4 regions of the Companilactobacillus sp. FL22-3 genome follow, and region 1 is predicted to be linked to each of the others. Evidence: predicted binding sites of a transcription regulator. Region 1 holds the regulator's gene; each other region holds the start of a gene.
What was found. Region 1 encodes Rex, which represses fermentation and respiration genes when NADH is low (regulators of the CRP and FNR family bind a similar motif). Its sites were predicted from a motif close to TTGTGAANTANTTCACAA; they were not measured.
Positions count from the first base shown of each region.

Region 2: the regulator Rex is predicted to act here: its motif matches at 1,203-1,220, upstream of adhE (bifunctional acetaldehyde-CoA/alcohol dehydrogenase).
Region 3: the regulator Rex is predicted to act here: its motif matches at 964-981, upstream of ACYT32_RS03435 (FAD-binding protein).
Region 4: the regulator Rex is predicted to act here: its motif matches at 950-967, upstream of ACYT32_RS00270 (acyl-CoA dehydrogenase family protein).

Region 1 covers NZ_JBTYYZ010000009.1:70,591-72,802, reverse strand. The annotation lists gene ACYT32_RS09250 (ABC-F family ATP-binding cassette domain-containing protein) at 1-552, opposite strand, end outside; gene ACYT32_RS09245 (redox-sensing transcriptional repressor Rex) at 689-1,339, shown strand; gene manA (mannose-6-phosphate isomerase, class I) at 1,361-2,212, shown strand, end outside.
Region 2 covers NZ_JBTYYZ010000011.1:48,002-50,213, forward strand. The annotation lists gene adhE (bifunctional acetaldehyde-CoA/alcohol dehydrogenase) at 1-1,174, opposite strand, end outside; gene ACYT32_RS10585 (oleate hydratase) at 1,461-2,212, opposite strand, start outside.
Region 3 covers NZ_JBTYYZ010000003.1:25,451-27,662, forward strand. The annotation lists gene ACYT32_RS03430 (FAD:protein FMN transferase) at 1-904, opposite strand, end outside; gene ACYT32_RS03435 (FAD-binding protein) at 1,038-2,212, shown strand, end outside.
Region 4 covers NZ_JBTYYZ010000001.1:58,349-60,560, forward strand. The annotation lists gene ACYT32_RS00270 (acyl-CoA dehydrogenase family protein) at 1-934, opposite strand, end outside; gene dltD (D-alanyl-lipoteichoic acid biosynthesis protein DltD) at 1,271-2,212, opposite strand, start outside.

The sequences.
Region 1 (2,212 bases):
TAAGATATCGTGGTGTTCCAAGAGCATTTTAGCCATCGCTAAACGTGACCTTTCACCACCAGAAAGCGTCGAGACTTTATTTTGCCAAACTTCTTCCTCAAAACCGAAGCCCTTTAGGACACTGCGGATTTCTGATTGATAACCGTAACCATTTTCTTGGCGAAAAGTATTTTGTAGTTGATCATATTGTTTTAAGATATCTTCGTAATCATCAGCATTAGGATCAGCTAATTTTTCTTCAAGTGCGTGCATCCTTTTTTCTTGTTCTTTGAGGTAGTCAAATACCTTTTCCAATTCTAAGAAAATTTGATTATCGCTGTTCAGACCTGAATCCTGTGCTAAATAGCCAATATTGGTGTCTTTTTTCAACGCAATATTGCCGCTGTTATAACTTTCTTGATCTGAAATGATCTTCAGCAAAGTAGATTTTCCAACGCCGTTACGTCCAACTAAACCGATTCGGCTATTGTCTTGGATTTCAAAACTGACATTGGAAAAAAGTTTTTTGGTACCAAAATTTTTCGTAATGTTCTGTGCTTGTAATAAAATCAAAATATAACTCCTTTATGTCTTCACAATTTTATCATTAATTAATAATTTGTGCCTTTATAGGTTTAACGTATTGCGTTTTTTTGGATTTTTATTTACTATAAATGTTAGTGAAATGACACACATATGGTGGTAAATTATGACAAAAACAACAGTTCCAAACGCAACAATAAAGCGTTTACCAATTTATTATCGTTACTTTCAATTTCTCAAGGATGAAGGCACAAAAAAAATCTCCTCTGGCGAATTATCAGAAGGGGTCAAGATAGATAGTGCTACAATTAGACGTGACTTCTCATATCTAGGTGCACTTGGGAAACGTGGCTACGGTTACGATGTAAACGATTTAGTGGCTTTCTTTAAGAAGCTCTTGAATCAAGATAAACGAACCAACGTCGCATTAGTGGGAGTTGGTAATTTAGGTAACGCCTTACTAAATTATAACTTTTCTCGGACTAATAATGTGCGAATTGCGGCAGCTTTTGATATCAATAAGGAAATTGTCGGTACAGTTAAGAGTGGCGTACCAGTTTACTATATTAGCGAACTGAAAGAACAACTTAACTTGCAACAGATCGATGTCTGCATTTTGACAGTTTCATCTAACGCTGCCCAAACGACCGCTGATCAGTTAGCCGAGGCTGGCGTTCGCGGTATCTTAAACTTTACACCGGTTATTATCAATGTACCAAGTAGTATCCGCGTTCATTATGTCGATTTGGCAAATGAATTGCAGACGTTGATCTTCTTCTTAGACCGTGATAAGTCAATGACAGAAGAAACAAATTAAAATCCTTTGGGGGGAATTATAATGAGTGAACCATTATTCTTGAAACCTGTCTTCCACGAAAAAATCTGGGGTGGCAGAAAATTAGCAACTAAGTTTGGCTATGATATTCCTGATGGCACGATTGGTGAATGTTGGGCAATTTCTGGACATCCACATGGTAGATCACAAGTCGAAAATGGCGAATTTGCTGGACAATATGTTGATGACCTTTGGAAAAATCACAGCGAATTATTTGGTAATCCAGAAGGCAAAGTTTTTCCTTTGTTAACTAAGATCTTAGATGCTGAAGCCAGTCTTTCAGTTCAAGTTCATCCAGACAATGCCTATGCAGCTGAGCATGAACATGAATTAGGTAAGACAGAATGCTGGTATATCATCGATGCTGAGCCTAATTCATATTTGATCTATGGTCACAATGCTAAGAATAAAGCTGAACTTGACCAAATGATCGAATCAGGCGATTGGGATCATCTTTTGAGAAAAGTCCCAGTTAAGGCGGGCGAATTCTACTATGTACCAAGTGGAACGGTTCATGCCTTAAATAAGGGGATCATGGTCTTAGAAACCCAACAAAGCAGTGATACAACATATCGTTTGTATGACTATGATCGGGTTGATAAGACTACTGGAAAGAAACGTGATCTACATATCAAACAATCTGAGGATACTATTACCGTGCCTCATAAAGATCCTCAACTTGATATTGAATCCAAACAAGTCGGCCAAAACAAGTTCACAACCTTTGTTCAACCACCAATTTCACCATTCTTCTCAGTTTATCACTGGGAGATCAAAGAACCTGTTGAGCTTCACCATCAAATTGGCAAATACACTTTGATCTCAGTTCTAAATGGTACTGGTAAGATTACAGTT
Region 2 (2,212 bases), on a different contig from region 1:
TTGCTAAATCTTCATCCATCGTATGAATTCCAACGGTGTGACCTAAGCCACCGAAGTGCAAAAGCTCATCGGCTTTTTGGAATCCCTCTTTGTGACCTGCAACCTTATAAACAGACAAAACTGGTGAAAGCTTTTCTGCAGAAAGTGGCTCATCAGGACCCACCTTGCTTAATTCTACTCCGAGTACTTTCGTATCAGCTGGAACCTTGATACCAGCAAGTTTGGCAATATTCAACGCTGATTGACCAGCGATAGGACCTTTGACTCCACCTTCGGGTCTAAACATTGCTTCAGCCAATTTCTTGTAATCAGCTTTCTTGAGGAAGAACACTTTATTCTTCTCAAATAATGATTTAACTTCAGCATAAATATCTGCATCAACAATAGCACTGTTTTCCGAAGCACAAACCATTCCGTTATCAAAAGTCTTCGAAATCATAATATCATTAACCGCACGCTTGATATTAGCGGTCTTTTCAATATATGCAGGGCCATTACCAGGACCAACACCTAAAGCAGGCTTCCCAGTTGAATAAGCAGCCTTAACCATACCAGGACCACCGGTGGCCAAGACACTAGCGACTCCGTCGTTATTCATCAAGTATGAAGTTGCTTCGATACTTGGTTTTTCGATCCATTGGATCACTCCTTCAGGAGCACCAGCATCAATAGCGGCTTTTAACATGACCTTTGCGGCCGCAACAGAACATTTTTGAGCTTGGGGGTGGAAACCAAAGATGATGGGATTACGTGTTTTCAAAGCAATCAATGACTTGAACATTGCTGTTGAAGTTGGATTGGTTACAGGCGTAACGCCAGCTAAAACACCCAATGGTTCAGCGACTTTGATCAAACGGTGTTCTTTATCATTTTCAATGATACCAACCGTCTTATCACGCTTAATTGAATGCCAGATCTCTTCTGTCGCATACATATTCTTAATAACTTTATCTTCAACTAGCCCACGGCCTGTTTCTTCATAAGCCAACTTGGCTAATTCAAAGCTGGCATTTAATCCAGCAATCGCCATTTGATGAACGATATGATCAACTTGTTCTTGAGTAAAACTATCCATAACTTTTAAAGCTTTTTGAGCTTTAGAAACCATGGCATCGATCACAGGTTTTACAGCTTCTTTTTCATCAACTTTTGTATCTTTGGAACCTTTCAACATCTGATTACCTCCAAGATTGAAACTATATTTGTTAACTAATTCACGTTTTATCTTATCACTGTGTAATCTTTGTTCAAGCGTTTTATTTCAAATAATCAATGAAAACGTATCCACGTTGATATATCAACACCCAATCAGCTATTTTGATTGGAATACATTTTTCACATCAAAAAAATCAGCCATTTTATTGTGAATGTTTCTTCACAAAGTGGCTGATTTCAAGCATTGTTCTTTCACAAAAAAGCGGAACTGAAAGTTGATTCAGCTCCGCTTGTGAAATATTTTTTTATCTAAACATGGTCTTAGTTGCACGAGCCATGACTTTTGGATCTTTTTCATAATGATGCATTGGTGTCATTTCTGAAAGCGGAATGTTGAGCAATGTGTAGACAGCTCTTTGAGCAGCACGGAATGAATACTGTTCAGTAAAGACCATATCGAATGGTTGTTCACAGAACTGACTGATGAAGGCCAAATTCTTACTGTGTTCTGGAACGACATCAGGACGATCGCCGACAGCTCTTTGATTGAACAAAGCACTGGCATATGGCATGTGAACTGGAATTACATTGACAATGCTGTCCATGATTTCTTCTTTATGGTTAGCAATGTTATCTTTACTTGGATCAACCGCTGCCAATTGACCAAGGAATTCTTCCAGCATTTCTTTACCAGTCATTTCAATGATTGGCTTTTGAACATAGTCACCATTTCTTCTTGGATACATGAAGTAGCCCCAGAAGACTGATTCGTTAGGTTTTTGAGCCTTAAAGTGTGGTTGATGGTGTACCACGATCGACATCAATGGTGTACTGTGAATCCAAGTATTCAAGGCATTACCTGGTTCTTGTTGAGTAATCCGAGCAATTTCGTTAACTAAATAATGATTATTCGTTGTAACGGTGAAACTCATCCACTCACTTTGAGTCCGGTCATTGAAGAACTTGTCTGGATTACCAAGTGAATAGAACTTCTCGGCTGCTTTCTTCCAAAGCATTGCACTAGGTGCGTACTCCATATTCTCTTTCACTGGGGTAT
Region 3 (2,212 bases), on a different contig from region 1:
GGCCACTAGTCACATGCGTCTGCAAATCTTTAGTCACAAAAATAGCCTCGATTCCAGGTTGCGATTCTATCAAAGCAGCTCCTTTTTCCATGCCTTGATAAAAGCCAATAGTAGACCAAATCTCGCCATCAATTGAACGATCACTCACAATCGTGACACTGGCCAGATTATTACTGATCGGATAACCGGTCTTGGAATCAAACATGTGGTGATACTCGTGACCATCGATAACTAACTTCCGTTCATAAATTCCAGACGTCCCAATCGACTTTGCCTTAGTTTGAATCACACCTAACGATACATCCCTTGGTGCAGTTGGATTTTGAACCCCAATATTCCACAACTTGTCAGCGTGCTGGCTTGGTCCAACTAATAAGACATTGCCACCTAAGTCAATGATGCCACTTTCTACACCACGTTTTTGCCACAACGCTTTAATACAATCGGCGATATAACCCTTAGCGATTCCGCCCAAATCAATCTCCATACCCTTTTCCAACAAAAAGACTGAGTGCTGTTGGTCATTAAGAAGGATTTTTTCTGGATCAATAATTTTTAGGCGTTCCTGAATAGCTGCATCTGTTGGTTTATTAGCACCCTTGAAGCCAATTTTCCACAATTTAACCAACGGTCCAATTGCGACATTGAACCCTAGATGTTTGCGACTGACCAAGACAGCTTCCTTAATCAGAGCATATGTATCCACAGGAACCTCGACTGCTTTGATCCCGGCGTTGTCATTGATCGACATGACCTCTGATTTAGTTCGATTGACAGTCAACTTATCTTCAAAACGCTGAATCAAGTTATACCCCGCCTCCAAATCATTTTCGGTGGCAGGCGTCGCAACTGATAAATTTATGACCGTTCCTAACGCATAATAACTCTTATTGATTAGTCCCATGATACTTCCTCAATTCGTTTCTAAATTCTTTATAGCAGTGAAACATGTCGTTTTCAATAATGAGAACTTATTCACAATGATTATATTTAGAGTTATATTAATCATAACATTGAGAGGAAATGGAGTGAGTGAAATGTTTGCAGATTCAAATTTAAAATGGAACGCAACTTATGATGTGATTGTCTTAGGATTCGGTGGTGCTGGAGCTTCGGCAGCTCGTTTTGCCGCAGATAACGGAGCCAAAGTTCTCATTACTGACTCAGCACCCGAAGGTCACGAAGGTGGTAATACCCGTTATGCAGGACAAGTTATTTCATCTGGTGATGATCTTGAAGATTTACGTAAGTATTACGAAGATTTAGCTTTCCCTTTGTCATATGATCACGATTTAATGGATACTTTTGTTCAAGGTCTCTATCAAATTCCTAATTATTTGAGTAAATATTTAGGCGTAACGCCTTTTATTATGGGTAAACATCCCGATTCACCAGTCTCAAAAGCCTTGTACTTCATGGCACATGAATACCCCGAATTCCGTGGTCAAAAGACTCATGAACTAGTCGCAGTCCACGAAGGAGTAGCTGACTCGGCACTGTGGAAAAATCTTCGTCAACAAGTCCTCAACCGAGCCGATCAAATTGATGTCTTGTACCATACGCCAGCCAAACACTTGATACAAGATCCTAAGAATCACGCCATTGTTGGTGTCCAAATCGAGCGTAACGGTCAACTATTGAACGTCCAAGCTAAGAACGGCATCGTTATGGCAACAGGTGGCTTTGAAAACAATCCGCAAATGGTCGAGAACTACTTAGGCGAAACTAGCCTCAATCCTATTGGCTCACTCTACAACAAGGGTATCGGCATTAAAATGGCCAGTGAAGTTGGTGCTAAACTCTATAATATGAATAATTACGAATCATATGGCATTTTCCATGGACTCACGCCAAAACCTAAAGCCGGTCAACGTTCACAATTCTTACCATTCGATTGGCCCGCTTTCCATCAAGGCAGTTTAATCGTTGTTGGCGATGATGGTACTCGCTACTTCGATGAAAATGAGATGCACCGTCACGGACACATTCAAGATCACGGAAACTGGCGGATTCCTTTGGCTCAACGTCATCCGTTCGTTATCTTCGACCAAAAGAAGTACGATGAATTAGCTAATGATAAAGACGCCCCTTACCCAGAATTTTTAGACTCAGTTGTTAAAGCTGACAACCTGACTGCTTTAGCAAAAGTCCTCGATGTCACAGTTGAAAAACTTAGTCAAACAATCAAGGACTTCAACCACTTTGCTGAAAT
Region 4 (2,212 bases), on a different contig from region 1:
TGGCCATTGCAGCCTCTTCTTCATAGTCTTGGCCATGATCTTTTAACCAAGCTGCCTTTTGGTAGAGTAATTTCGTTGTCTCTTTAGCAATAGCAATATCAGCCACTTTACGCTGAATACCTTGCATTTGAATAATCGGTGTATCAATGGCCTTACGATGCGTGGCGTAGTCAGTCACAATGTTCAGCTCATGTTCCATGATACCGGTCAAAACGGCCCCCATTAAGATTCGAGCATCATTATGAGCACTGTCGCCGATTTCTTTTCCCATTCCAACTTTGCCTAAAAGATGGTTCTCATCAACTTCAATATTATTCATCACAATTTCGCCAACTGGCACACCAGTAAGACCTAAGAAGTTTTCTTGCTTACCATATTCAAATCCTGGCATGTCCTTGTCCACAACGAAAAATGACAACTCTGTTGGTGCAGTTTTAACTAAAACGCAATAGATCTCAGCTAATCCACCATTAGTGATCATAATTTTATCACCATTAATGATCCACTTGTCGCCATGTTTTTCAGCATGTGAGGTTATCCCCAACGGATTTGAACCACCACTTGGTTCAGTCATTGAAAAGCCAATGATTCTCGACTTAGCTTGTGGCAAATATTCATCTTTTAGAGCTTGATTTCCATACTTAACGATTTGATCGATCAACTTGAAATGACCTTCTAAAGTTACACCTAAGCTGGCATTCCCACGAGCAATTTCATTGATCATGGCCGCAGTGGTCTCACCATCAAATCCAGCTCCACCGTACTCTTCTGGCAACATCGTGCTGAGAAAATCAGCTTGTTTAATTTTATCCAAAAGATTATTGACATAAGAACGGGTATGATCGATCTCCATGTCATATGGTGCAACTTCATTTTCAGTAAAAGCCTTGACCATTCTTAAAAGGATTTCTTTACTCATCTGTTTTTGATCCATCAGCTTACTCCTCACATGTTAATTTATTCACAAATATCTATAAAAAAATATCACAGCAATATTCTAATAAAATAATAATAAGGCATTAAATAGTAATTGTAAATATAATTATAATGTATCGAATTACATATAAATATTAAAAAAGGCTGGCAGTAGGCATAACCATTTTTAACTTTAATCTTGCGTAAAAAACAGCTTCTTTCGCTTAACCCAAATAGAGCGGCAACTCAAAAATCGAGTTACCGCTCTATTTACTTAATACTGAAAGCTAAAAGTGTTTTGTTATGCTCTCCTTATTTAGCAAAACTAGAAAGCTGAACTTTTTCTTTTAACTTTTTATTTGTTATTTGAAAAGTCTGTATTATTAGCCCACTTGTCAGTTAAGAAGTAGCTGTCCATCTTATATTGGGTATTCTTGGGATTAGCCTTCTTATCTTTGTAATAATCTTTCAAATGACGATCTAACAATAACCAACCACGCCAGCCCATATGAATCGTATCTTCGGCGATATAGTTGGGATTTTTAAGTTCGGATAAATCAACAATATTATTGAATCCTTGAGATCTCAATTGATACTTGATCTTGGTGTCAAAATTAGTGATTGTGCTCATTGGCATCCCTGTATACTTGACCCAATATGGGTTAATTGGTTGAATCACAAACAATACTTCGGTCTTATTTTGAGCAAACATATAAAGTAAAGCTTGGAAGTCATTGTATTCAGGCGAATGAGTATAAGTTACGTGTCGATGAGCATTGCGATAAGTTTCCATTCGTTTTCTCAATTGCTTGTCATAGAACTTATTACCAATCTGATAGGCATTATCATTTGAATGTTCTTTAGCCATCTTGATAGCTAATTTATTCAATTTTTTATAATTATACTTGTCAGGCAATTTGCTAGCTGCATCGCTGATGACATCTTCATGATCATTCATCGAGATAGAACCAAACAGATCATCTTGGCTCTTTAAGCTAGAGCGGGCAAATCTTTGAATATAAAAGCGTTCAAACGAAGTAATTTGCTTACCAGCAGCAATTCTTTCTAAAGCCTCATCCTCAATGGGTCCTTTATCGACACCCAAATCAAGGATTCGATTGGCAACATACTTATTCATGGCCTTATCACCATGATCAGAATTCAAAATAAATCCTGTCAATTGCAAGGGCGATAAGAAGTACTTAAAAGCATCGGCTGGGACACCGGTTTTGGTAAACCACTGGGGCGAAATAATAAAAACAGCTTTATTTCCCTTGAGGTTTTCCATTCCACCAAC